Regions from separate parts of the Streptomyces sp. NPDC050508 genome, predicted to be linked through region 3. Evidence: riboswitches for the same ligand, from Rfam matches in the RefSeq annotation. Region 3 holds a riboswitch; each other region holds the start of a gene.

The links. A riboswitch is a leader RNA that binds a small molecule or an ion and turns the genes downstream of it on or off. The one in region 3 is predicted to bind cyclic di-AMP.
Region 1: it holds a riboswitch for cyclic di-AMP, as region 3 does, so the genes downstream of both, AB0I69_RS46780 (M23 family metallopeptidase) here and AB0I69_RS09540 (M23 family metallopeptidase) in region 3, are expected to answer to the same signal.
Region 2: it holds a riboswitch for cyclic di-AMP, as region 3 does, so the genes downstream of both, AB0I69_RS35520 (transglycosylase family protein) here and AB0I69_RS09540 (M23 family metallopeptidase) in region 3, are expected to answer to the same signal.
Region 4: it holds a riboswitch for cyclic di-AMP, as region 3 does, so the genes downstream of both, AB0I69_RS34020 (transglycosylase SLT domain-containing protein) here and AB0I69_RS09540 (M23 family metallopeptidase) in region 3, are expected to answer to the same signal.

What each region holds. Positions count from the first base shown of each region.
Region 1 is NZ_JBFAJJ010000033.1:40,418-47,702, reverse strand. Features, by position in the region: gene AB0I69_RS46795 (GNAT family N-acetyltransferase) at 1-1,795, opposite strand, end outside; gene AB0I69_RS46790 (HPr family phosphocarrier protein) at 1,984-2,265, shown strand; gene AB0I69_RS46785 (GntR family transcriptional regulator) at 2,487-3,191, opposite strand; gene AB0I69_RS46780 (M23 family metallopeptidase) at 3,379-4,134, opposite strand; cyclic di-AMP (ydaO/yuaA leader) riboswitch at 4,148-4,311, opposite strand; gene AB0I69_RS46775 (pitrilysin family protein) at 4,513-5,901, opposite strand; gene AB0I69_RS46770 (pitrilysin family protein) at 5,898-7,253, opposite strand.
Region 2 is NZ_JBFAJJ010000015.1:141,293-146,933, reverse strand. Features, by position in the region: gene AB0I69_RS35525 (transglycosylase family protein) at 123-1,070, shown strand; cyclic di-AMP (ydaO/yuaA leader) riboswitch at 1,264-1,445, shown strand; gene AB0I69_RS35520 (transglycosylase family protein) at 1,455-2,141, shown strand; gene eno (phosphopyruvate hydratase) at 2,462-3,748, shown strand; gene AB0I69_RS35510 (septum formation initiator family protein) at 3,848-4,324, shown strand; partial or broken gene AB0I69_RS35505 (DUF501 domain-containing protein) at 4,366-4,815, shown strand; gene AB0I69_RS35500 (Ppx/GppA phosphatase family protein) at 4,966-5,641, shown strand, end outside.
Region 3 is NZ_JBFAJJ010000002.1:915,920-923,204, reverse strand. Features, by position in the region: gene trmB (tRNA (guanosine(46)-N7)-methyltransferase TrmB) at 1-635, shown strand, start outside; gene AB0I69_RS09550 (PrsW family intramembrane metalloprotease) at 698-2,005, shown strand; gene AB0I69_RS09545 (aldo/keto reductase) at 2,011-2,955, opposite strand; gene AB0I69_RS09540 (M23 family metallopeptidase) at 3,018-4,025, opposite strand; cyclic di-AMP (ydaO/yuaA leader) riboswitch at 4,037-4,194, opposite strand; gene AB0I69_RS09535 (PP2C family protein-serine/threonine phosphatase) at 4,428-5,585, opposite strand; tRNA gene AB0I69_RS09530 (tRNA-Met) at 5,703-5,776, opposite strand; gene AB0I69_RS09525 (alginate lyase family protein) at 5,829-7,034, opposite strand; gene AB0I69_RS09520 (helix-turn-helix domain-containing protein) at 7,242-7,285, shown strand, end outside.
Region 4 is NZ_JBFAJJ010000014.1:102,190-109,474, reverse strand. Features, by position in the region: gene AB0I69_RS34035 (carbohydrate ABC transporter permease) at 1-539, shown strand, start outside; gene AB0I69_RS34030 (LacI family DNA-binding transcriptional regulator) at 613-1,641, shown strand; gene AB0I69_RS34025 (HAD family hydrolase) at 1,748-2,554, shown strand; gene AB0I69_RS34020 (transglycosylase SLT domain-containing protein) at 2,664-3,143, opposite strand; cyclic di-AMP (ydaO/yuaA leader) riboswitch at 3,147-3,352, opposite strand; gene AB0I69_RS34015 (CocE/NonD family hydrolase) at 3,584-5,578, opposite strand; gene AB0I69_RS34010 (peptide MFS transporter) at 5,595-7,100, opposite strand.

The DNA of each region.
Region 1 (7,285 bases), on a different contig from region 3:
GCTTCCCAGGAACCTCCTCGGCAGCCGACCTCAACGCCTCCGCCAACGCCGCGTCCTCCGCCTGCCCCTCCCCCACCGCGGGTATCGCCGTCACCACAACCGCGTCGCACCCCTCATCGGCCAACGCCTCCGACAGTGCCCGATGGAAGTCCACCGCCGTGGCCGCCGTGGTCAGATCCAGCGGAGCGAGTGGCCGCAGCCCCTCGGAGAGGCACGCGTCGAACGTCAGCAGTCCCAGCGACTCGGAGTTCCCGACGATCGCCACCCGCGGCCCGCCGGGCAGCGGCTGCCGTGCGAGCAGCAGCCCTGTGTCGACCAGTTCGGTGATCGTCTCGACCCGGATCACCCCGGCCTGCCGCAGCAGCGCGGACACGGTCGCGTGCGGCAGCCGCGTCGCCCGTACCTCGTGCCCCTGGGGGGCTGATCCGGCGCCCTGCACCACGACCAGTGGCTTCGCCGCCGCCGTGCGCCGGGCGAGGCGGGTGAACTTGCGGGGGTTGCCGATGGACTCCAGGTACATGAGGGCGACGTCGGTGTCGGGGTCGTCGTACCAGTACTGAAGGACGTCGTTGCCGGACACGTCCGCGCGGTTGCCGGACGACACGAAGGTGGACACACCCGTGACCCCGGTGACCCCGCCGCCGCGTCGGTGCAGCCGGGAGAGCAGGGCGATGCCGATGGCGCCGGACTGCGCGAACATCCCGATGCGTCCGGGGCGTGGCATCTCGGGCGCGAGGGACGCGTTCAGCCGTACGTCGGCGGCGGTGTTGATGACGCCGAAGGCGTTCGGCCCGATGATGCGCATGCCGTACGTGCGCGCGTGGCGCACGAGTTCGCGTTGGCGCTCGCGTCCCTCGGGGCCGCTCTCGGCGTAACCGGCGGTGACCACGACGAGCCCCTGCACCCCGTGCTCACCGCACTCGGTGACGACCTCGGGGACGTACTCGACCGGGACGGCGACGACCACGAGGTCGACGGGGCCTTCGATGTCGCGCACCGAGCGGTGCGCCGGCACCCCGTCGAGTTCCTTCAGCTCCTCGGGGAAGGCCTTGTTCACGGCGTACAGGCCGCCGGTGAACCCGGCGTCCCTGATGTTGTCGAGAACGCTGCGGCCCACCCCGCCGGTCGCGCGGCCCACGCCGACGACGGCGACCGAGCCGGGCACCAACAGCCGTCGTACGGACCGCGCTTCGGCGCGCTGCTCCCGCGCGCGCTGCACGGCGAGGGACCGGTCCGTGGGTTCGAGGTCGAACTCCAGGCGTACGACGCCGTCCTCGAAGCTGCGTTTCTGGGTGTAGCCGGCGTCCGTGAACACCTTGATCATCTTGTTGTTGGCGGGGAGCACCTCGGCGGCGAAGCGGCGGATGCCGCGCTCGCGGGCGACGGCCGCGATGTGCTCCAGGAGGGCGGAGGCGACACCCCTCCCCTGGTGCGCGTCCTGCACCAGGAAGGCGACCTCGGCCTCGTCCGCCGGTGCGGAGGCGGCACGCCCGTCGGCACTAATGCGGTCATAGCGTACGGTGGCGATGAACTCGCCGCCGACGGTGGCCGCGAGTCCCACCCGGTCCACAAAGTCGTGGTGCGTGAAGCGGTGGACATCCTTGGCGGACAGGCGAGGATACGGCGCGAAGAAGCGGTAGTACTTCGACTCGTCGGAGACCTGCTCGTAGAAGCTGACCAGGCGATCGGCGTCGTCGACGGTGATGGGCCTGACGCGCGCGGTACCCCCGTCGCGCAGCACCACGTCGGCTTCCCAGTGGGCGGGGTACTCGTGCCGGTCCGACGAGGTCTGCATGGGCCCCAGCGTACGGCTCGCGTCCGACAACGGCGCGAGGCAGTCTGTGGGAGAAAGCAGCAAGGAGAAGTCGGGCCGAGGCCGCGGTCCGACTCCTCGCTCCGGACGGTCCACAGGACTGGTCCGGGCTCGCTTCACGTGTGGGAAACTGGTCTAGACAACCCTGAGACTCTGAAGGGCAGCATCACATGGCTGAGCGCCGCGTCAACGTCGGCTGGGCGGAGGGCCTTCACGCCCGCCCCGCCTCCATCTTCGTCCGGGCCACCACGGCCGCGGGTATCCCCGTGACGATCGCCAAGGCCGACGGCAACCCCGTCAACGCGGCCTCCATGCTCGCGGTCCTGGGCCTGGGCGCCCAGGGCGGCGAGGAGATCGTCCTCGCCTCCGAGGCCGAGGGCGCCGACGCGGCCCTCGACCGGCTGGCGAAGCTGGTCGCCGAAGGTCTTGAGGAACTCCCCGAGACCGTCTGAGGCACGCCCCCTTTGCGCCTAAACCGGCGCCGCTCTCGCGGAGGTGGTTGCGCGCCATCGGGGTTCCTCAATTGATGGTTGCGGCGCTTTCGCCGCAAAAACGATGTACCGCAACCTCGAAGGGCTCGTCCGAATTACCGGGCGAGCCCTTCGCAATTCCACTTACGGGCAGCAGAAATAATCCCCCGCGAATTATCTCCTCTTTGTATACGGTGCCCGTGTTAATGCCGCAGGCCGGACATGTTTACGGGAGGTTGCGAAGTCCTCACACGGTCCGTGCCGTTCGCGCCGTTCGCCCCGCCGGGAAAGCGCAGCCGGTGCGCGGTGCCCGCCCGCTCGGTGTGCAGGGCGGTGATCGCCCGCGCCCGCTCGCTGTCGCCGCGCGCCACCGCGTCCACGATGGCCCCGTGCTCGGCCCAGGACTCCACGGGGTTGGCCGGTGCGTCCACCGCGTACATCCAGGCGATCTTGTGCCGCAGCTGGGTCAGCATCGAGGTCAGCGCGGGGCTCCCGGAGGCCTGTGCCAGCGTCTCGTGGAACCAGCTGCCCAGGGAGCGCAGATCCTCGCTGTTGCCCCGCCTGGCGCGCTCCTGGCCCAGCCTGACGAGGCCGCGCAGCACCTTGAGGTGGGCCTCAGTGCGCCGCTGAGCGGCCCGTGAGGCGCCGAGCGGCTCCAGCAGCATCCGCATCTCCAGCAGGTCGGCGGCCTCCTGCTCGGTCGGTTCCGCGACGCACGCGCCCGCGTGCCTCCGGGTCACCACGAACCCCTCGGCCTCCAGCGTGCGCAGGGCCTCCCGGACGGGGACGCGCGAGACCCCGTACCGGCGCGCGAGGAGTTCCTCCGTGAGCCGGCTGCCGCGCTCGTAGACACCGGCGACGATGTCGTCCCGGATCGCCGTGCATACCGAGTGCGCCGGAATACGCATGTCCGACCTCCGCCTTAATCCCCGTGAAACGTCGACGATTGACGTGTGTTCCGTGACTCTATTGCAATGAGCGGGAATTTCCGATGGCGGGCCGGAATCCATGGATATTTTTTGGACAGGAGGGCTCCGGAAACGCCGAAAGCCCCGGCCGGCGGGCCAGGGCTTCGGGAAGTGCGGCGCCGAGTCGTCAGACGTTCACACCGTGCTTGCGGAGGTAGGCGACGGGGTCGACGTCGGAGCCGTACTCGGCGGTCGTGCGGGCCTCGAAGTGGAGGTGCGGTCCGGTGACGTTGCCGGTCGCCCCGGAGAGGCCGATCTGCTGGCCCGGGGTGACGCTCTGGCCGACGGAGACGCCGATGGACGACAGGTGGCCGTACATGGTGTACATGCCGTCGGCCATCTTGATCACGACCTGGTTGCCGTACGAGCCTCCCCAGCCGGCCTCGACGACGGTGCCGGAGCCCACCGCGTGCACGGAGGTGCCGGTCGAGGCGTGGAAGTCGATGCCCGTGTGGGCACCGGAGGACCACAGGGAACCGCCGGTCTTGTAGCCGGTGGAGACGTACGAGCCGTAGACCGGGGCGACGAAGGCGTTGAGCTTCTCGCGCTCGGCGGCGCGGGCGGCGCGTACCTCGGCCTCGCGCTCCGCCTTGGCCAGTGCGGCGGCCTTGGCGCGGGCCTCCTCCTTGGCGGCCTGCTCGGCCGCGGCCTGCTGCTGGGCGGCGGCCTGGGCGTCGATCTTCTCGGCGACGGAGTCGCCCATGGCGATGACGGGGGTGAGGCCGGTCTGTTCGGCGGCGGATTCCGTGGCGAACGCGGGGGCGCTCGCGAGGGTGCCGACGACGCCGGTGGTGGTGAGGGCCGCGACACTCGCGACACGAACGGTAGTGCGGTGGGTCCGGCTCGGGCGACGGTGCTTCCCGGTGGCGCGGGTGAACGCCATGTAGTGGCTGGTCCTTTCCTTCCTTCTCGCCTACCGGGTTAGCTGACGGGTTCGGAGCAGGAAGGTCTCCTACGGACCCCCTCGCTACGCGCGCGGGCGTCCGATTCACCCCAGGGACTCTTGTGGGTCCCCGGCTCCCCTGGCTCGCGCCGTACGGGGACTCGGCGATGACTGTCCGGTGCCACGAGTGCGGCGCGGTGCCTGACGGACAGCCGGACCGACGCTAAGGGGGGTCACTTTCAATCCCCAAACGGATCACGGTTTTTGTTGGGTATGCCACAGGGCAGACGGGCAACCTCTCCCCCAATTCGGACAATAGGGAGCCCTGGTGACGCTTCAGTCACCAGGGCTCCCCACGCGCGCGTGCAGCTACTCCGTCTACTCCGCCGGAACGACGGTCACTTCACCGATGCCGAGAGCCTCCACAGGCTCCTTGATCTGCTCCGCGTCGCCGACGAGGATCGTCACCAGACGGTCCACCGGGAAGGCGTTCACGACCGCCGCGGTGGCCTCCACGGTGCCGGTCGCGGCGAGTTGCTGGTACAGCGTCGCCTGGTAGTCGTCGGGCAGGTGCTGCTCGACCTGGTCGGCCAGCGTGCTCGCGACGGCCGCGGCGGTCTCGTACTTGAGCGGCGCCACCCCGACGAGGTTCTGTACGGCGATGTCCCGCTCGGTGTCGGTGAGTCCGCCCTCGGCGAGCTTGCGGAGCACCGTCCACAGGTCGTCCAGCGCGGGACCGGTGTTCGGGGTGTCCACGGAGCCGCTGATGGCGAGCATCGACGCGCCCGTGCCGTCGGGTGCCGAGCGCAGCACCTGGCCGAACGCCCGCACACCGTAGGTGTAGCCCTTCTCCTCGCGCAGGACGCGGTCCAGGCGGGAGGTGAGGGTGCCACCGAGGCAGTACGTGCCGAGCACCTGGGCGGGCCACACTCGGTCGTGCCGGTCGGCACCGACGCGGCCGATGAGCAGCTGCGTCTGGACGGCGCCGGGACGGTGCACGATCACGACCCGCCCGGTGTCGTCGGCGGTCACCGGCGGCACGGGACGCGGCTGCGCGGTGGAGCCCGTCCACGAACCCAGGGTGTCGGCCAGAAGCGCGTCCAGGTCGATGCCGGTGAGGTCGCCGACGACCACGACGGTGGCCGTCGCCGGCCGAACGTGCCGTTCGTAGAAGGCGCGTACGGCACCGGAGTCGATCTTCTGGACGGTCTCCTCGGTGCCCTGGCGCGGACGCGACATGCGCGAGGTCGCCGGGAACAGCTCCTTGGAGAGCTCCTTGGCCGCGCGGCGGGACGGGTTGGCCGTCTCGTGCGGGATCTCGTCGAGGCGGTTGCGCACCAGCCGCTCGACCTCGCTGTCCGCGAAGGCGGGCGCCCTGAGGGCGTCCGACAGCAGGCCGAGGCCCTTGGCCAGGCGCGAGGCCGGGACCTCCAGGCTCAGGCGCAGTCCGGGGTGGTCGGCGTGCGCGTCGAGGGTGGCGCCGGAGCGCTCCAGCTCGGCGGCGAACTCCTCGGCGGAGTGCTTGTCGGTGCCCTCGGAGAAGGCCCGCGCGGTGATCGTGGCGACACCGTCCAGGCCGGCCGGTTCGGCCTCCAGGGGCGCGTCCAGGAGCACCTCGACGGCGACGACCTGCTGGCCGGGGCGGTGGCAGCGCAGCACGGTCAGGCCGTTGCCGAGCGTCCCGCGCTCCGGGGCCGGGAAGGCCCACGGCCTGGCCTCGCCGGCCTGGGGCTGTGGGTGGAATTCCATCGTGGCGAGCTCGGTCACTTGGCCGCCTCCTCGTTCTCGTCGCCGGCCTCTGCTTCGTCATCCTCGGCCGCGATGGGCTCGTACACGAGCACCGCGCGGTTGTCGGGGCGCAGGCGGGCCTTGGCGACCTGCTGCACCTCCTCCGCCGTCACGTCCAGGACGCGCTGTACGGCGGTCAGGGCGAGCTGCGGGTCGCCGAACAGGACGGCGTACCGGCACAGTTCGTCGGCGCGGCCCGCGACCGTGCCGAGCCGGTCCAGCCACTCGCGCTCCAACTGGGCCTGGGCGCGCTCCATTTCCTCGGCCGTGGGGCCCTCCTCGGCGAACCGGGCGAGCTCCTCGTCGATGGCGGCCTCGATGACCGGCACCTCGACGTCACCTGACGTCTTGACGTCCAGCCAGCCCAAGGAGGGCGCCCCGGCCAGCCGCAGCAGACCGAAGCCGGCCGCAACAGCCGTACGGTCGCGCCGTACAAGGCGGTTGTAGAGGAGCGAGGACTCGCCGCCGCCGAGGATGGTGAGGGCGAGGTCGGCCGCGTCGGACGCGCGCGTGCCGTCCTCCGGGAGCCGGTAGGCACACATCAGGGCGCGGGCCGGGACCTCCTCGACGACGACCTCACGCAGCTCCCCGCCCATCGAGTCGGGCAGCGAACCGTCACGGGGCGCGGGCTTGCCGTCGTGCGACGCGATGGACCCGAAGTACTTCTCGATCCAGGCGAGTGTCTGCTCGGGGTCGATGTCGCCGACCACGGACAGGACCGCGTTGTTGGGCGCGTAGTAGGTGCGGAAGAACGCACGCGCGTCCTCCAGGGTGGCCGCGTCCAGGTCCGCCATCGAGCCGATGGGCGTGTGGTGGTAGGGGTGGCCCTCCGGGTAGGCGAGGGCGGTCAGCTTCTCGAACGCGGTGCCGTAGGGCACGTTGTCGTAGCGCTGGCGGCGCTCGTTCTTGACGACGTCCCGCTGGTTCTCCATGGACTCTTCGTCCAGGGCGGCCAGAAGCGAGCCCATGCGGTCGGCCTCCAGCCAGAGGGCGAGCTCCAACTGGTGGGTGGGCATGGTCTCGAAGTAGTTGGTGCGCTCGAAGCTGGTGGTGCCGTTGAGCGAACCGCCCGCGCCCTGCACCAGTTCGAAGTGTCCGTTGCCCTTCACCTGTCCGGAGCCCTGGAACATCAGGTGCTCGAAGAGGTGAGCCAGGCCGGTACGCCCCTTGACCTCGTGGCGGGAACCGACGTCGTACCAGAGGCACACCGCCGCGACCGGGGTCAGGTGGTCCTCGGAGAGGACCACGCGCAGACCGTTGGCCAGGCGGTGTTCGGTCGCTGTCAGACCGCCGGATCCTGCCTCGGCGGTGGCCGTGTGACCCATGGGCATGTACGTCCCTTCGATCGCGGATTCTCTGGCTG
Region 2 (5,641 bases), on a different contig from region 3:
CACGTGATCTCCGTGGCATTAACTTGTGACAAGTGATCGACTGTGGGTACGTTCACGTACCAGCGCGGCGCCCCGAACCATCCGCCGCGCGGTTCCCCCGCCGTCACGCGAAAGGCCTCCGCATGCTCTCCGGGAACGGTCGTCACCGTCGCCCCCGTCAGGCTCCGGCACTCCTTGTCGCGGCCGGCGTGACCGGCTCCGCCATCGCCATCCCGCTCCTCGGCGCCGCCGCCGCGAACGCCGCCGACGGCACCACCTGGGACAAGGTGGCCGAGTGTGAGACCGGCGGCTCCTGGAGTGAGAACAGCGGCAACGGCTACTACGGCGGACTACAGATGTCCCAGGACGAATGGGACAAGTACGGCGGCCTCGACTACGCGCCGAGCGCCGACCTGGCCAGCCGCTCCCAACAGATAGCCGTCGCCGAGAAGATCCTCGACGCCAAGGGGACCTCCGCGTGGATGACCTGCGCGTTGATCTCCGGCCTCACCGCGACCTCGGGTTCGACGGGCGTCGACACGGGAGTCGCGAGCGACTCGCCGTCGGCCGGCGCGACGGACTCCTCGGGCTCCTCCGACTCGTCCGCTTCATCTGGATTGTCCGACTCCGGCACCACGGACTCGACTTCGTCCGACTCCTCCACCGGCGACCCGTCGAGCAGTCCCTCGCCCACCGCGACGGAAAAGTCCACAGACTCCACCAAGTCCGACAAGTCCACCATTCCTTTCGCGGCCGACGACTCGGCGACCGCATCCCCGAAACTCGATGAATCGGACAACTCGGAGCAGGCGGTGGGCAAGTGGAGCCTCGTCGACACCGGCGCGCTCGATGGTGGCGTGAGTGAGCAGAGTGCCGGGAAGCATCGCGGTGCCAGTGCCGAGGAGAGCGTGTCGCCGCAGACGTACACCGTCCGCGCCGGCGACTCCCTCGCGTCCATCGCCGACTCCCTTGGCTTCGACGGCGGATGGCGTGCGCTCTACGCCGAGAACAAAAAGGTGATAGGCGCTGATCCGACCCAGATCGCCGCCGGTCAGACCTTGGACGTCGGTACGGAAGCGGACGAAAAGTAGCAAGCGAACAGCGGGAGTTCACGTCACGCTTCGAGTCGAATGTCCGGTTTGATCAAAGTGTGGGATGAGTCTCAGAAGCCCTGATCGTCTTTGAAATTCCGCCGATTCCGTGTCTACGGTCAAGGCCGCTCGTCACCACGAGCCCCGGCTGCCGCACACGCCGAGTCCTGCCAGCGGCCTCCGGGAACAGTCGTCGCGTCAAGCGCCGTAGGCAGGAGCGGGGGACCCAAGGTAAGCGCCGGGCCCGGGAGTTGAGAGACGACCGGAACCGGCTTGGGGTGAAGTCGTGCCTCGTACGAGACGTACGAGCACGGCCGGGCAACTCACACGGCCCGAACCCGACAGCTCACCTCGCAGGCGTCGGTGAGGGGATTGGGATTTTCCATGCTGTTTTCCAGCAAGGGCAAGCACCGCCGTCCGTCCAAGGCCACCCGCGTCGCCACGCTCGCCGGTGTCACCGGTGTCGCGATAGCCGCCCCGCTGATGGCCACCGGCAGCGCCTCCGCCGCCACGGCCTCGGAGTGGGACACGGTCGCCAGCTGCGAGTCCGGCGGCAACTGGTCCATCAACACCGGTAACGGCTACTACGGCGGCCTGCAGTTCTCCGCCTCGACGTGGGCCGCGTACGGCGGCACCGCCTACGCCTCCACCGCGAACCAGGCCTCCAAGTCCCAGCAGATCGCCGTAGCCGAGAAGGTTCTCGCAGCCCAGGGCAAGGGTGCCTGGCCCACCTGTGGCACCGGCCTCTCCAGCGCCACCTACTCCGGCGGCAGCTCCAGCTCGTCGAGCAGCTCCAGCTCCTCCAAGAGCACCACCGAGCGCTCCACGACCGACACCACCGCCTCCCGCTCCGCCGAGCGCCCGGCCGCCAAGAAGACCGTCACCACCCCGACCGGCAAGAAGGTCAAGAAGGGTGACGGCGAGTACAAGGTCGTCAAGGGCGACAGCCTCAGCTCCATCGCCGAGAAGCACAAGGTGAAGGGCGGCTGGCAGCAGCTGTTCAAGCTGAACAAGGACATCATCGACGACGCCGACGTCATCTTCCCGGGCCAGCAGCTTCACCTGAAGTGACAGCCTGAAGTGACATACAGGTCTCTCAGCTGAACCACAGCGCCCTCACATCCGTGGTGTCCATCATGGAGACCTCGTGAGGGTCACCCCCGTCCCCCACGGGCTCCCCGCTCCGGTGCGTGTTCCCCCGTACGCACCGGGGCGGGGCTTTTTGTGTCCCCGTGTTCTTCCACGGGACTCTTTGTTCCGTTCGGAAACAATTTACTCTCGGTTCTGTCCAACAGACGGCCGACCGGATGGCCAATCGCCCGGAGCCGGTTAGGCTCGTCTCGCAGAGCCGCTGCGGTGTTGCCGTAGCCGCGTCAGATCCCAAGAAGGAGATGCTCGTGCCGTCCATCGACGTCGTCGTAGCCCGGGAAATCCTGGACTCCCGAGGCAACCCCACGGTCGAGGTCGAGGTCGGCCTCGACGACGGCAGCACGGGTCGTGCCGCCGTTCCGTCCGGCGCCTCCACGGGTGCCTTCGAGGCCATCGAGCTGCGTGACGGTGACCCCAACCGCTACGGCGGCAAGGGTGTCGAGAAGGCCGTCCTCGCCGTCATCGAGCAGATCGGCCCGGAGCTCGTCGGCTACGACGCCACCGAGCAGCGCCTGATCGACCAGGCGATGTTCGACCTGGACGCCACCGACAACAAGGGCTCGCTCGGCGCCAACGCCATCCTCGGCGTCTCCCTTGCCGTCGCGCACGCCGCGTCCGAGGCCAGCGACCTCCCCCTCTTCCGCTACCTCGGCGGTCCGAACGCGCACTTGCTGCCCGTTCCGATGATGAACATCCTGAACGGCGGCTCGCACGCCGACTCGAACGTGGACATCCAGGAGTTCATGATCGCCCCGATCGGCGCGGAGTCCTTCTCCGAGGCGCTGCGCTGGGGCGCCGAGGTCTACCACACCCTCAAGAAGGTGCTGAAGACCAAGGGCCTGTCCACCGGCCTCGGCGACGAGGGCGGCTTCGCCCCGAACCTGGAGTCCAACCGCGCCGCCCTCGACCTCATCATCGAGGCCATCAAGCAGGCCGGTTACGTCCCCGGCGAGCAGATCGGGCTCGCGCTCGACGTCGCCGCGTCCGAGTTCTACAAGGACGGCAAGTACGAGTTCGAGGGCAAGTCCCGCTCGGCCGCCGAGATGACCGAGTACTACGAGGAGCTCGTGGCGGCCTACCCGCTCGTCTCCATCGAGGACCCGCTGTACGAGGACGACTGGGCCGGCTGGAAGGTCATCACCGACCGCATCGGCGACAAGGTCCAGATCGTCGGCGACGACCTCTTCGTCACCAACCCCGAGCGCCTCGCCCGCGGCATCGAGGAGGGCACCGCCAACGCCCTGCTCGTCAAGGTGAACCAGATCGGCTCGCTGACCGAGACCCTGGACGCCGTCGAGATGGCCCAGCGCAACGGCTTCAAGTGCATGATGTCCCACCGCTCCGGCGAGACCGAGGACACCACCATCGCCGACCTCGCCGTCGCGGTGAACTGCGGCCAGATCAAGACCGGCGCCCCGGCCCGCTCGGACCGCGTCGCCAAGTACAACCAGCTGCTCCGCATCGAGGAGATCCTCGACGACGCGGCGGAGTACGCCGGCCGCAGCGCCTTCCCGCGCTTCAAGGGCTGAGCCGTACAGGGCTAAGCCTTAGCCAGTCGTACGTACGTCCCCGCACCCGGTCCCGTACCGTGTGCGGGGACGTACGCGCGTGTGAAGGGGAGGCGGGACATGGCCGTGAAGGACCGGGACCGGTTCTCCACCGCGACCAGGCTCAAGCTGCTCGGCGAGCAGACGGCGGCCCGTGTCTACCGCTCCCAGACCAAACGGCAGGCCCGCCGCTCCCGGCTCACCGGCCGGGCGGCCCTCCTCGCCCTGGTGCTGTGCTCGCTGATCGTGGCGCTGGCGTACCCGATAAGGCAGTACGTCTCCCAGCGCGCCGAGATCTCCGATCTCCAACGGCAGCAGGAGCAGGCGCGGCAGCGCGTCGAGCAGCTGCGCGACCTCAAGGCACGCTGGCAGGACGACTCGTACGCGGAGCAGCAGATCCGGCAGCGGCTGCACTACGTGATGCCCGGGGAGACGGGTTACATCGTGATCGACCCGGACGCGGCGAAGCAGTCGCGCGCGGAACTGGGGGCGGCCGACCGCCCGTGGTACTCGAACGTCTGGGACGGCGTGGACAAGTCCGACGCCTCCGACCAGTGACACCGAACTGACAGACACTCCAGAGAGACTCTCGTACAGGCATGGAAACGCCCCCGCCGCCCACTCCGCGCACCGAGCCCACCGACGCCGATGTCGAGGCCTTCAAGCAGCAGCTCGGGCGTCCGCCGCGCGGCCTGCGCGCGATCGCCCACCGCTGCCCGTGCGGACAGCCGGACGTGGTGGAGACGGCCCCCCGTCTCCCCGACGGCACCCCCTTCCCGACGACGTACTACCTGACGTGCCCGAAGGCCGCTTCGGCGATCGGCACGCTGGAGGCGAACGGCGTCATGAAGGAGATGACGGAGCGACTGGGGACCGACCCCGAACTCGCCGCCGCGTACCGCGCCGCCCACGAGGACTACCTCGCACGCCGCGACGCCATCGAGGTCCTGGAGGGCTTCCCGAGCGCGGGCGGCATGCCGGACCGCGTGAAGTGCCTGCACGTCCTGGTGGGCCACTCCCTGGCCGCGGGCCCGGGCGTCAACCCGCTCGGCGACGAGGCGATCGCGATGCTGCCGGAGTGGTGGGCGAAGGGCGCGTGCGTACAGCCGCTCGCGGCCCCGGACCCGGCCGACGAACTGCCCGCCGAGAACGCCGACCCCGCCGCGATCCGCAGCACGTACTTCTCCTACGTCCCGCTGCTGGAGGAGGGCTTCAGCCGCGTCGCGGCGGTCGACTGCGGTACGAACTCCATCCGGCTGCTCGTCGCGGACGTGAACCCGGCCACGGGTGAACTGCGGGAGCTGGACCGGCGGATGACGATCGTGCGGCTCGGCCAGGGCGTGGACAAGACCGGCGAGCTGGCCCCCGAAGCGCTGGAGCGGACGTTCGCGGCCTGCCGTGAGTACGCGGAGGTGATCCGGGAGAAGGGCGCCGACAAGGTCCGTTTCGTGGCCACCTCGGCCTCCCGTGACGCCTCGAACCGCGACGACTTCGTCCGTGGCGTCGTGGACATCCTGGGTGTCGAGCCCGAGGTGATCACCGGCGACGAGGAGGCGGAACTCTCCTTCACCGGCGCGACCAAGGAACTGACGGGCCGAGACGACCTGGCCAAGCCCTACCTGGTAGTGGACATCGGCGGCGGCTCCACGGAGTTCGTCGTCGGCGACGACCAGGTCCGCGCCGCCCGCTCCGTGGACATCGGCTGCGTCCGCATGACCGAGCGTCACCTGGTCCGCGACGGCAAGGTCACCGACCCGCCGACCCCGGACCAGATCACCGCGATGCGCGCCGACATCGAGGCTGCCCTCGACCTCGCCGAGAAGACGGTCCCGCTGCGCGAGGCCCGCACCCTGGTCGGCCTGGCCGGCTCGGTCA
Region 3 (7,285 bases):
CCGACGCGCTGGAACGCCTGTGGCCCAAGTGGGGCCTGGACATCGACGGGCAACGGAACCTCGATCTCACCGAGCTGTTCGGGAACGACAACCCCGTCGTGCTGGAGATCGGTTTCGGCATGGGCGAGGCCACCGCGCAGATGGCGGCAGACGCCCCCGCGACGAACATCCTCGCCGCCGACGTGCACACCCCGGGCCAGGGCAACCTCCTGAACCTCGCCGACCACCACGGCCTGTCCAACATCCGGGTCGCCAACGGGGACGCGATCATCCTGCTGCGCGAGATGCTCGCCCCCGATTCGCTCGACGGGCTGCGCGTCTACTTCCCGGACCCCTGGCCCAAGAAGCGGCACCACAAACGGCGGCTGATCCAGGAGGAGTTCCTCTCCCTCGCCGCGACCCGGCTCAAGCCCGGAGCGACCGTGCACTGCGCGACGGACTGGGAGCCGTACGCGGAGCAGATGCTCGAAGTGCTCGGCGCGCACCCGGACTTCGAGAACAGCCAACCCGACGGCGGTTTTGCGCCCCGTCCGGACTTCCGGCCGCTGACCCGTTTCGAGGGCCAGGGACTGGACAAGGGACATGTCGTGAACGATCTGCTCTTCCGCCGCGTACCCCACGACGACCAGGACTGACGACCAGCGCCGACGCCAGGCTCCCTCGCGGGCCGTGCCCTTACCTCGTTAGGGTCGATGCCGTGGCCACCGTTTCGCCGTATCCCCCACACCCCGGCCACCCCGCCGGTGGTGTGCCCGGGCACGGGCCGCGGGTGCGCTGGTGGCAGCGGAACTGGGTCCGTTACGGCGCGCTGATCACCCTGCTCACGCTCTCCGGGCTCGTCATCCTCGCGCTGGTCCGCCAACAGACCGGCACGGAAGGGTTCTTGGTCGGGCTCGGGCTCGCCGTACTGCCCGTGCCGCTGCTCGTCGCCGCGTTCCGCTGGCTGGACCGCGTCGACCCCGGGCCCTGGCGGAACCTGCTCTTCTCCTTCGCGTGGGGCGCCTGCGCCGCGGCCCTCATAGCGATCGTCGCCAACAGCTTCGCGACGAGATGGATAGCGACCACGACCGCCGACCCCACCAGCGCGGACACCCTCGGCGCGACCGTCATCGCCCCGATCGTCGAGGAGTCGGCGAAAGCGGCGGCCGTACTCCTCGTCTTCCTGTTCCGCAGACGGGACTTCACCGGGATCGTCGACGGGGTGGTGATAGCCGGCGTCACCGCCACCGGCTTCGCGTTCACCGAGAACATCCTCTACCTCGGCACCGCCTTCGGCACCGACCAGCTCACCGGCGACCGCGGCTTCACCTCCGTCACCGCGGCGACCTTCTTCGTGCGCATCGTCATGTCCCCGTTCGCGCACCCCCTGTTCACCGTCCTCACCGGCATCGGCTTCGGCATCGCCGCCCTCTCGCCCGACCGGCATCACGTCCGGCGCGTCCTGGTGCCGCTGACCGGCCTGCTGCTCGCGATGGGCATGCACGCGGTCTGGAACGGCTCGTCCACGTTCGGCCAGTACGGCTTCTTCGAGGTCTACGGCGCGTTCATGGTGCCCGCGTTCGGCCTGCTGACCTGGCTCGCGGTCTGGACCCGGCAACGCGAACTGCGCACCGTACGCGAGGAGTTGCCCGCGTACGTCTACGCGGGCTGGCTGACCCCGGCCGAACCGTTCGTGCTCGGCTCGATGAAGGCCCGCCGGCTGGCCCGTGAGTACGCCGGACACCACCTCGGCAGACCAGCGGCCCGCTCGGTCGCCCAGTACGAGGCGTACGCGACCTCGCTGGCGTTCCTGCGGCACCGGGCCGCACGTGGCCGCGCCGGCGCCGACTTCGCCTTACGGGAAAGGGAGTTGCTGCACGAGCTGTGGCAGCGCCGGGAGGTGGCGCGGCCCGCGCTGGAGTACGCGGCGCGCCGCACGGCGCCTCCGGTCGCGGTGGTGGTGCCGCCGTGGCCGCCGGTGTACGGGTCGTACGGGACTTCCCTGTACAACCCGTACCGGTCCTGACGCCGTCAGGCGGAAGCGTCCGTCAGCTTCGCGATCTCCGTGTCCGTCAGCTCCAGTTCGGCCACGCCCAGCAGTGCGGGGAGTTGCTCGACCGTGCGGGCGGAGGCGATCGGGGCCGCGACCGTGGGCTGGGCGGCGAGCCAGGCGAGGGCCACCGTGGCGACCGGGGCTTCGTGGGCCTGCGCGACCTCGTCCAGGGCGGTCAGCACCTTCTGGCCGCGCTCGGTCGTCAGGTGCTTCTCGGCGCCCTTGGCGCGCGGGCTGTCGACCGTCGTACCGGGGCGGTACTTGCCGGTGAGGAAGCCGGCGGCCAGCGCGAAGTACGGGACCGCGGCCAGGCCCTCCTGCGCGGCGAGCTCGCTCAGCTCGCCCTCGTACGTGTCGCGCGAGACCAGGTTGTAGTGGGGCTGGAGGGCGACGTAGCGCGCCAGGCCCTCGCGCTCGGAGAAGTCGAGGGAGGCCCGCAGGCGCTCCGGGGTGATGTTGGAGGCGGCGATGTGCCGCACCTTGCCCGCCTTCACCAGCTCGTCCAGCGCGCCGATGATCTCCTCGACCGGCACCTCGACCTGGTCGAAGTGGGTGTAGTACAGGTCGATGTGGTCGGTGTCCAGGCGGCGCAGGGAGGCGTCCGCGGCGGCCTTGATGTTGGCCGCGCTCAGGCCCGGGAAGTCGGGGTGCTGGCTGACCTTGGTGGCGATGACGACGTCGGAGCGGTTGCCGCGGGCCTTGACCCACTTGCCGATGATGGTCTCGGACTCGCCGCCGTGGTTGCCCGGCGCGAACGCCGAGTACGAGTCGGCGGTGTCGACGAAGTTGCCGCCCGCGGCGGCGTACGCGTCGAGCACGGCGAAGGAGGTCGCCTCGTCGGCGGTCCAGCCGAAGACGTTGCCGCCAAGGGAGAGCGGGAAGACCTCAAGATCGGACCGGCCCAGCTTGCGAAGAGAAGTCATGACCCTCTTCAACAGCCGGACCGGAACCGCGTATTCCAGACCCCCTAAGGCCCTTAGGACCCTTAAGGGTTGAGACCCTTGCTGCGCAGCCAGGGCGCCGGGTCGCTGGCGGTGGCCGCGCCGTTGAGGTGCACCTCCAGGTGGAGGTGCGGTCCGGTCACGTTGCCGGTGGCGCCCACGCGGCCGATGACCTCACCGGTGGAGACCTTCTGCCCGGCGCTGACGTTGATCGAGGACTGGTGGCAGAACCACAGCTCGGTGCCGTCGTCGAGGGTGATGATCGTGCGGTAGCCGTACGCTCCGGCCCAGCCCGCCTCGGTGACCGTGCCGCTGTGGACGGCCTTGATCAGCGTGCCGGTGGGCGCGGCGAAGTCGAGGCCGGTGTGGTAGCCGGAGGACCACATCGTGCCGGCCTGGCCGAAGGTGCCGGTGATCGTGTACGAGCCGACCGGCAGCGTGTACTGCTTGGCCAGCGCGGCGAGCTTCGCGGCCTCGGTCTTCTTCTTGGCGGCGGCCTCCGCGGCCTTCTTCGCGTCGGCGGCCTTCGCGGCGGCGTCCTTCTCGGCCTTGGCGGCAGCGGCGTCGACCTGCTTGGCGACGGCGGCCTCGGCGGCGGCCTGGGACTTGCCGTCGACCTGGAGCTGCTGGAGCTCGGCCTGTTCCATGATCCGGTTGCGCAGCTGCTCCCCCGCGCCCGAGGTGCCCTTGGCGCTCTCGGTGGTGGTCACGCCGACGCTGCTGAGCGCGGTCGCGGAACCCTTGGGGGTACTGGAGGAGTCGTCCAGCAGGTGGCCCACGGAGGGCAGGTCGGGCAGGGAGATCGAGACCGGCGGCTTGCCGGTGTTGGCGCTGGCCATCCCGCCCGCGCTGACGGCGGCTATGACACCGACGCCCAGGACGGTGGAGCTGCGGGCGAATCCTCCGCCACCACGCTGCTTGGCGACACGGTGCTTGCCGCGGTTGGGAAGAACGGACTCCGCGCTCGGATTCCACTCCTCCCAGGGGCCCTCGTCGGGGCGGTAACCGCCGTAGACGACAGGGGCTTCTGGGGCAGCCTGGTTGGACGCCACGTGGGCGTGCTCCTTTCCTTCCTTCTCGCCTACCGGGTTAGCTGACGGGTTCGGAGCAGGAAGGTCTCCTACGCGCGTAAACCGGCCGTGTTTCCACGGCAGTTGACGAGCGATTCACCCCAAGGTGGTGGTTCCCCGGTTCCCTTGCGGGATTCGGCGCGTGCGCACGGAGCCATCTCTTGTGACGGCTGGGACGACCGCGCTGCGTTATCGAACGTTAATAGACACGGGCGCCCGTTTCCAAGCTGTTCGGCTTGATCATTAACCTTTCCTTGCTGGACGAACGGCCCACCACCGGCGAAAAACGGGCGAGTTGGCCAAGTCTCAGAATTCCCACAGGTATTGACGGTATGTCAGTTGTTATGCGGAGGGCGCTCGGCCGATCACCCCCCGTAATAACGGTCATGGATGCCGTACGGCGATCATCGCCATGTCGTCCGCCATCCAGCCCCCGGAGTACCGGCGGACCTCCTTGGCGAGGATGCCGAGCAACGCCTCGGGGCTGCGGAAGGTCCGGCCGGCCAGCCGCTCCCCGGGGTCGTAGAAGACGCCGCGGGCGTCGCGGGCCTCGGACAGGCCGTCGGTGTACACGAGCAGGGTGGCTCCGCCGGGGAACGCGAACTCCTCGGCGCGGTCGGGCCAGACCCCCAACTCGCCCATTCCGAGCGGCAGTGCGGGCTCCTTGACCTGCAGGGTGCGCACCGTCCCGTCCTCATCCAGGAGCAGGGGCGGCGGATGCCCCCGGTCGACGATCCGTACGACGCCGTCGCCGTGCGGGAGTTCGGCGAGGACGGCCGTGGTGAACCCCTCGAACGCGTCGAGCCCGTCGCGCCGGGTGCCCTCGCGGGCCAGCGCCCGCTCCAGCCGCTGGGCGACCGCCTCCAGAGTGGCCTCCTGCTCGGCGGCCTCCCGGAACGCCCCGATGACCACGGCGACGGCGGCGACCGCGCCCATGCCCTTGCCGCGCACGTCACCGACGACCAGCCGTACGCCGTGCGGGGTGTCCTGCACCGCGTACAGGTCGCCGCCGATGGAGGCGTCCTGCTGGGCGGCCTCGTACCGTGCCGCGATCTCGAACCCGCCGATCCGCTCGGCCGGTTCGGGCAGTACGGCCCGCTGGGCGGCCTCGGCGATCTCGCGCGCGGAGGCGAGCTGTTCGCTGTTGCGGCGGACGAGGAGGTTGATGAGGACGGCCAGGACGGCGACCGTCGCCACGGTGGCCGTCTCGGTGACCGCGTCGGTGTGGAGGACGATGCCGAGCCTGAGGTGGATCGCGAGGACGACGGCGACGGAGGCCAGGCCGGTGAGCACGGTGCCGCGCCGCGAGTAGAGCGGGGCGGCGACGAGCGGGGCGGCGGTGAAGAACGGGGCCGCGGTGAAGGCCTCCGGGGTGAGGTAGTCGTAGCACGCCCCGACGATCAGCAGCAGCGCGGGCAGGCGGCGGACGGTGGTGCGGGTGTACGAGATCCGCCGTCCTTCGACGGGGCCGAGGCCGGGGTCGGGCACGGGATCGCCGGGCAGGCGCCCGCCGGCTCGCACGTACGGACCCTCCTCCTCCACGCGTCCAGTTTTTCGTGGTGGGGAGCAGGCGGCGAGCGGGGTGGGCCGACTGGGGGCGACAGACGGGAAAACACCAAGGGCCGGAATCCATTTCTGGATTCCGGCCCTTGGCCTTAGTAGCGGGGACAGGATTTGAACCTGCGACCTCTGGGTTATGAGCCCAGCGAGCTACCGAGCTGCTCCACCCCGCGCCGTTGTGATTAGAACTATACGCCATCCGCGGGGTCCGAAGTCACACACGTTTCAGTCGGACGGGTTCCCGGCGTGCGTGAGGGTCTCCCAGGAGACGAAGAGGTCGTCGCTGCCGGCGGGCCGGGTGGACTCGGCGAGCTGGTGCGCGGCGGGCACCTTCATGCCGAGCCGGTCCTCCAGGTGGTTGACGGCGACCTCCAGGTCGGGCCCCATGTTCCGGTCGACCTTGCCGCCGCACAGCCAGGCGGGCGCGGGCTCGCCCAGCTGGTAGCGGGCGTGGAGTTCGAGGGCGGCCTTGAGCCGGTCCTTGACCCCGTCGTAGAGGTCGACGCCCTGGTGCCAGGCGGTCTCGGCGATGTGGGCGGTGGCGGCGAGGGAGTACCCGACGTGCTTGAAGTTGCGGCAGGTCTCCTGGGCGACGCCGTCCTTGAAGGTCGTCTGCTTGAACCAGTACGTCGTCAGTTTCTGCGGGGTGGTGACCTTCGAGCCCACCGGGGTGAGCGGCAGCTTGCCGTCCTTGGCCAGGTAGAAGTAGGCGGGCACACGGTCGCGGAAGCGTTTGACGGCCGCGTCGAAGGCCTTGTGGTCGTCGAGGAAGACGGCGATGCCGATCGCCGCGTCCGTCATCGCGAGATCCCAGTTGCCGTTGTAGTCCGGCAGGTTCTTGGTGACTTCCGGCTGGTAGGCGGTGCGCAGCATGGTCCCGAACCGCTCGACCCGGTCCGCCGGCCACCCGGCGCCGGGCGCGTACCGCACGATCTCCGCCGCCCGCACCCACGTCGACCCGGCCCAGGCGGTCTGCAGCCCGGCGTCCTCGGAGGTGTGCTCCTTCATCTTCGCCGACCAGTCGTCCATGATCTCGCGGGCCTTGAGCGCGTGGTGCTGCTTCCCGGTGATGCTGAACAGCAGGGCCTGCGTGTACGCCGCGATGGCGTCCTCGCGCTCCTCGACACAGCCGTGCGCGGCCTTGCCGTTCCAGGGGCAGTCGACGTCGGCGTACGGCTTCGCCGTGTACTTGTACGACCCGTACTTGCTGTCCCGCATCCCGAAGTACGCCTTCAGCCAGGGCTGCTTCCCGGCGGTCACGTTCTTCCGTACGGCGTCCAACTGCCCCTTGCTGACCAGCACTCCGGGGTGCGTGAACGCCGCGTCGGCGGGCAGCGCCCGCGCCATGGTCCGGGTGCCGGTGTCCGCCGCCCCGCACGAGGCGAGAAGCCCCACGACCACGGACGTACCCAGCACCGCGACTGCCCTCATGTGTCCTACCTCCGCGTTGTCCGCACCGGCCTCACTGCGAGCGTGACCCGGTGGGCGGCGGGGCGCAGGATCTGTTGGGCCGATTGGTCACCCTCCCGGCACGGTCACTCATATGTTTGCGAATCGAAATCCTCTGCATACTAGGTGAGTTACGATCGATTAGTAAGTAGGCACTTCTGAGTGCGTTACCCCCCGACGGGAGAGACGATGACCACGAAGACGTACGAGGCGTACATGCGCGACTGTCCCGC
Region 4 (7,285 bases), on a different contig from region 3:
TCAAGGGCCGGGAGTTCGTCTTCAAGCTGATGCTGGCCGGCGTCCTCGTCCCGAGCATCGTGCTGACGGTCCCGCAGTACCTGCTGCTCTCGAAGATGGGCCTGGCCGACTCGTACTGGTCGATGCTGCTGCCGTCGATCCTCTCTCCCTACGGCGTCTACCTCGTCCGTATCTACGCGGCGGCCTCCGTGCCCAACGAACTCCTCGAAGCCGCCCGCATGGACGGCGCGAGCGAGTGGCGGATCTTCTCGCGGATCGCGGTACCGATGATGATGCCGGGCCTCATCACGGTGTTCCTGTTCCAGTTCGTCGGCATCTGGAACAACTTCCTGCTGCCGTACGTGATGCTCGCGGACGACAACAAGTTCCCGATCACGCTGGGCCTGTACACCCTGCTCAACCAGGGCGCCTCCCAACCGGCGCTCTACACCCTGGTCATCATGGGCTGTTTCCTCGCGATCCTGCCGCTGATCGCGCTGTTCCTGGTGATCCAGCGCTTCTGGTCACTGGATCTGCTGAGCGGATCGGTCAAGGCCTGAGGTAAGTACTGAGCTGAGTGTCGAGCTGCGCAGCACCTCCCCCCACCGCACCTGAACCGGCAGAACGAGGACCATGACCACCAGTCCGAACGGACGCCGCAAACCACCCACCATCCACGACGTGGCCCGGGAGGCAGGGGTCTCCCGGGGGACCGTGTCCCGGTTCCTCAACGGCGGCCACTACGTCTCGCCCGCCGCGCGCAACGCGGTGGAGACGGCGATCAGGAAGACGGGCTACGTCGTCAACCGGCACGCCCGCTCCTTGAGCACGGGACGGTCGGACTCGGTGGCGTTCCTCCTCACCGAGCCGCAGGAGAAGTTCTTCGAGGACCCCAACTTCAATGTCCTGCTGCGGGGTTGCACCGAACACCTGGCCCGCCACGACATCCCGCTGCTGCTGATGCTGGCTTCTTCGAAGGACGAACGCCGCCGCCTGACCCGCTACATCACCTCGGGCCACGTGGACGGCGTCCTCCTGGTCTCCAACCACAGCGGTGACCCGGTCGCGGCCGAACTCCGGGACGCCGGCATCCCGTTGGTGGCCTGCGGCAAGCCGCTCGGCACCGCCTCCAAGTACAGCTACGTCGCCGCCGCCGACCGCGACGGCGCCCAGGAGATGGTCCGCCACCTCATCGCGGGCGGCCGGCGCCGCATCGGCATGGTCACCGGCCCGCTCGACGCCCCCGGCGGCCCCGACCGCCTGGCCGGCTACCGAGACGTCCTCACGGAGGCAGGCCTCCCGCACGATCCCACCCTTGTAGTGGAGGGCGACTACCGCCGCACGGGCGGCGAGGAGGCAGCCCGCAGACTCCTGTCCCAGGCCCCCGACATAGACGCGGTGTTCGTAGCCTCCGACCTGATGGCCTTGGGAGTCGTCAACACCCTGCAACAGTCCGGCCGTTCGGTCCCGAATGACATCGCTGTCGGCGGCTTCGACGACTCGGCGGCGGCCACCTCCATCACCCCGGCCCTCACGACCATGCGCCAGCCCTACGACCGGATCAGCGCCGAAATGGTGCGGATGCTCCTCGCCCAGATCGCCGGCGAGGACACGGCGGGCGTCATCCTGCCCACCGAACTGGTGATCCGGGAGTCGGCATAACCGCCGTAACTGTCAAACCAACCGGAACACGGGTCAACGTATGTGAAGGCAGCAGCCGTCCGGTTCGTGTCGAGTCGGTGGGGCGTTCCATCCGTATTCTCTGATCATGGCCGCACCCCTCGCATATGCACTGATCGCCACCGACCTGGACGGGACGCTGCTGCGCGGCGACGACACGCTCTCCGACCGGTCCCTCACAGCGCTCGCGCGGGTGGCGGCGGCCGGTGCCCAACACCTCGTCGTCACCGGCCGGCCGGCCCCGAGGGTGCGGCCCCTCCTCGACGACCTCGGCTCCAAGGGGCTCGCGGTGTGCGGACAGGGCGCGCAGTTGTACGACGCCGGCGCGGACCGTCTGCTCTGGTCGGTCACCCTGGACCGGGAGCTGGCGGAGACCGCGCTCGGCAAGATCGAGGCGGAGGTGGGCCAGGTGTACGCGGCCGTAGACCAGGACGGCGTGGACGGTCTCACCCTCATCGAGCCCGGCTACTTGATGCCACACCCCACTCTCCCCGCAGTACGGGTGGGCAGGCGCGACGACCTGTGGACCGAGCCGATCAGCAAGGTGCTGCTCCGTCACCCCGCCCTGGAGGACGACGAGTTGGCGTCCACGGCGCGCTCGGTGGTCGGTTCACTGGCCTCGGTCACCATGTCGGGCCCCGGCACCGTCGAACTCCAGCCACTCGGCATCACCAAGGCGACGGGCCTGGCCCTGGCCGCCCGCCACTTGGGCCTGACCCCGTCCGACACCATCGCCTTCGGCGACATGCCGAACGACATCCCGATGTTCGACTGGGCAGCCCACGGCGTGGCAATGGCCAACGCCCACCCCGAACTGAAGGCGGTGGCGGACGAGGTGACGTCATCGAACGAGGACGACGGCATCGCGCTGGTCCTGGAAAGACTCTTCAGCTGAGCTGTGAATGGCCCCGAAGGGGCTCATTCAGGGGCGCGGGGAACTGCGCGACCAGCCACGACGGCGGTGTCACTCAAAACACAACCAGTCGTGGCTGATCCAACAGTTTCTAGTAAGCGCCGTACACGTTGTCGATGGAGCCATACACGGCCGCCGCGTAGTTACAGGCAGCCGTGATGTTCGCAACCGGGTCATACGGATCGAACGAAGTCCCGGCCACGTGATACGCGTTGAACGTCGGGTCGATCACCTGGAGCAACCCCTTCGACGGCGTACCGGCCGCCGCGTTGGAGTCCCAGTTGTTGATCGCGTACTGGTTCCCGGAAGACTCACGGATCACGTTCCGGTAGATCCCGTTGTACGTGCCCGGAATCCCCTTCTGCGCCATGATCGCGAGCGACTCCCGGATCCACCCGTCAAGGGTGTTGGGGTACCCGGCAAGCGTGGTCGAGCCGGTGCTGGTCGAAGTGGTGGCCGCGGACGCGGTGGTCGCACCCACGACAGGCAGCGCGAGGATCGCGGCACCGGTACCGGCGACGACGACACGGCGGACGAGGCGGGCGCGGCGGGACTGAGCGGATGCAGGCATGACGAGGTTCCTCTCCGTCGCCTGCGAGGTGAGCTGTCGGGTTCGGGCTGGGAGGTGCCCGGCCGCGCCCTTGCGGACGTGACTTAACCCCAAGCCGTTCCGGTCGCGCTGACCGGCCCGGCGACTTACCTGGTTCCCCCGCTCCTGCCGTGCGAGATGTGTTCGTGACTGGGATGCCGGGCGGCGGCAGGATTCGGCGTTCCGCTCGACAGGCCGGGAACGTATGCGAGAGCACATGTCCGGAACAAGTGGCGGAATCACACCTAACCCCTATTGACCTTGGTGTGAGGCGTATGGGGCACTTGATCCTTTGCGCGAGCCAAGGGTCAACTGTCAAATGCCGTAAGGGAAAACGCGGGCAGACCGGGACACAGGTCACGCACAGAAAAGCGTGACCCAACTCACGGGAGGATTAAGAACGGCAAATCGGGCATTCAACCTCAACTGGCAGTTCTCGGAATCCTTTTCTCCCACGTCCGGTGAAAGATCACCTCTTCGCCCTCAGTGCAGATGACCTCATTGGAGGTAATAAAGTCCGTTTCGTCGCAAGTGATCTCGGACCGCGTCCGCACGGTCGTGTCCCACGCAAGCTCCGGCCGGTGCAGCCGGATCGACCAGTCGGACCGCGTACGGGCCGACAACGGATCCGACTCGTCGATCGTGTACGTCTCCAACGCGTCCTCGGTGAATTCGAGCCCGTCCGGGTACACGCGCGTCCCGCCGTACCGGGGGTCCACCTCCAGCCGCCACTCGCCCTTCGCGACGTCCCGCACGACCAGCCGCTCGGGGCGCGGTTCGTCCAGGGTGGCGGGGTAGTTCACCCCGAGCGGCTCGGCCTCCTCCGGCTCCCCGAACCGGATGTCATCCGCCAACTCCCGCTCCCGCACCGGGAGTTCGAGCGCGCTCCCCTCCGGGTCCAGCGTGAACCCCGCCGAGGACTCCGGCTGCGGCCAGATCCACGGCCAGTACGCCGACGACACCGCGAGCCGGATGCGATGCCCGGGCGGGAACGCGTGCCCGATGCCGTTCAGCTCGAAGGTCACGTCTTCCGTGGCACCCGGCGTCCACGGCACCACCCGGTCCCGCCCGTGCCGCGCCGACAGGTTCAGCACACCCCGGGTGACGAGGGTCGACGCACCGTCGGGGGCGACATCGCACAGCCGGGCGATCACCTGCCCGCGCGGCACCTCGCAGGTCAGCCGCAGCCGTACCCTCGGCCGCCCCAGCACCCACGTCTCGGCCGGCACCTCGAACTCGAAGCAGGCCGACCGCGCGTCCTCGTCCCGCTGGTCCGGCGGCAGATCGGCGTCGTTCCCGAACGGGAAGAAACGGCCCGCGTCCACACCGGTGTGCATGGGGGAGCGGACGATCACGGGCGCACCCCGGAGGCCGTACGTCGTCGTCTTCACGTGCGGCGAGGGCCAGGACGGCTCGCCGACCCAACGGCCCGGCAGGGTGTCGTAGACCGTGGCCGGAGGGTGCGAGTCGCTGACGTAGGCGCGTAGGAGGGGGTCCGCCATCACTCCCGTGTCGATGCCCTTGAGGTGTTGGTCCCACCAGCGGAGGGTCTCCTGGAGGAAGCCGATCGCGGGGCCCGGCGGCAGGCCACGGTCCGGGTACTGGTGCGACCACGGGCCGATCAGGCCGCGTACGCGGTCCGGTGGGAGGTGTTCGACGAGCCGTAGGACCGTGTCGCGGTACGGGTCGTGCCAGCCGCCCACCGCGAGGACGGCCGCGTCGATCGCGCCGTAGTCCTCGCAGACGCTGCCGTGCTTCCAGTAGTCGTCGCGGATCTGGTGGGCGAGCCAGGTGTGGATGAACGGGTCGATCTGTTCGAGGCGCTTGAGCCACATGTCGCGCCAGACCAGGCCCGCGTACTCGGGGTCCGGCGGGCGGGCGACGAAGGCGAGCATGGTGGCCGCCCAGGCGTGCAGGTCGACGGCGAGGGCGGAACCTCCCATGTAGTGCACGTCGTTGTCGTAGCGGTCGTCCGTGGAGCAGACGGTGACGATCGCCTTGAGCGGCTCGGGCGCGAGGGCCGCGATCTGGAGGGAGTTGAAGCCGCCCCAGGAGATGCCGAACATGCCGACCTTGCCGGTGCACCAGGGCTGCGCGGCAAGCCAGTTGACGACGTCGACGCCGTCGGCGAGTTCCTGCGCGTCGTACTCGTCGCCGGGTGTGCCCTCGCTGTTGCCGTGTCCGCGGACGTCGACCCGGACGGAGGCGTAGCCGTGGCCCGCGTACCAGGGGTGGCGCTGGGCGTCCCGGGGCGCGGTCCAGTCGGTCAGGCGGTACGGGAGGTATTCGAGGAGCGCTGGGACGGGTTCGTCCGTCAGCGGGCGCCACACGCGCGCGTAGAGGCGTGTTCCGTCGGACAGCGGGATACGGAGGTCCTCGTGGGTCGTCTCGTGGGGGAAGGACGTACGGATGCGCATGAGGGGACCCCTGGGTTCAGTGGACCGGATGCATGGTGCGGCGCAGCCACGGCGCGGCGGCCATCACCGCGAGGCCCGCGGCCACCGCGATGGCGCCGTTGACGCCGAAGTAGGCCGGCTTGGAGACGTCGTCGTAGAGCTTCACCGTCTGGGCCTGGATGCCGTTCGCGAGCGCGAGGGACAGGAACCAGAGGGACATGGTCTGGCTGGAGAAGGCGGCCGGGGCGAGCTTGGTGGTGGCCGACATGCCGGAGGTCTCCAGGAGGATGTCGCCGAGGCCGAGCAGGAAGTACGAGCCGACGATCCACCAGGCCGACATCCGGTAGGCGTCGCCGCTGTGCCCGCTGGTCGGCAGGACCATCAGCAGGAAGGAGAGTCCGCCCAGTACGACGCCGATCGCGATCTTGTTGGAGGCGTGCGGCTGGCTGCGGCCCATGCGGACCCAGAGCGCGGCGACCACGGGCGCGAGACCCACCTCGAAGGCGCCGAGCGCGGACGCGTACCAGCTGGCGGGGAAGTCGAAGCCCAGGATGGTCGTCTCGGCGTTCGACGCGGCCAGCAGCATCATCGTCGAATAGGCCTGGAAGAGAATGAAGTTGAAGACCGTGGAGGCCAGGAAGAGCACGATGTACGGGCGCAGCCGGCCGCGTTCGTCGGCGGTCACCCGGGGGCTCATGAACATCACCGCGAAGTACACGACCGGGGCGATCACGGAGATGACGGTGAGCAGGTCGACGAAGCGGCCCATCGTCAGCCAGCCGGCGACGGCCAGCGCGGTCGCGAGCACGGCGGCGACCAGGATGCCTACGACGATCAGGCGCACCGCGCGACGCAGCGCGTCCGGTGCGAGTGCGAACTCCGCGGTGGTCCTGCGCCCGGCCAGGTGACGGCGCCCGGCGACGTACTGGATGAGCCCGAACGTCATGCCGATCGCGGCGGCCGAGAAGCCCCAGTGCCAGCCCTTGTGGTCGCCGAGCCAGCCGGTGATCAGCGGGCCCGCGAAGGCGCCGATGTTGATGGCCATGTAGTAGAGCGCGAAACCGGCGTCACGGCGCTCGTCGTCGGTGCGGTAGAGCTTGCCGACCATGGTGGCCACGTTGGGCTTGAGCAGGCCGGTGCCGGCGCTGATGAGGCCGAGGCCCACCCAGGTCATCGTGCCTGTGGGGACCGCCATCGCGTAGTGCCCGCAGGCGATGAGGATGCCGCCCCACAGCACCGCGCGGAACGAGCCGAGGATGCGGTCGGCGAGCCAGCCGCCCGCGACCGAGACGAGATAGACCAGCGTTCCGTAGGCTGCCGATACGGACGCGGCCGTTCCGGACGACATGCCCATGCCGCCGTGCGCGACCGAATCCGCGAAGTAGAGGACGAGGATGGCCTGCATGCCGAGGAACGAGAAACGCTCCCAGACCTCCAGACCGGAGAGCGTGAGCAGCCCCCTGGGCTGGCCGAAGAAGGCGTGGTCGTCCTCGGGCGGCGGTTCGCTGTCGGGCTCGGCTTCAAGTGCGGTTCGAGACACCATCCACTACTTCCGCGTAAGTCGATAAATATCCGTTCTTATCAGGTGATCAAAAACATACCGGTCATGATCCGATACCGCCCCCGCTGGACGGGGTGGGCGGCATGGGTGATCGAAAGCCGACCGGATACGCTGACTTGAGTGATGGCAGCGACCTATCGACAAACCGTGTGACCGCCCAGGGACAC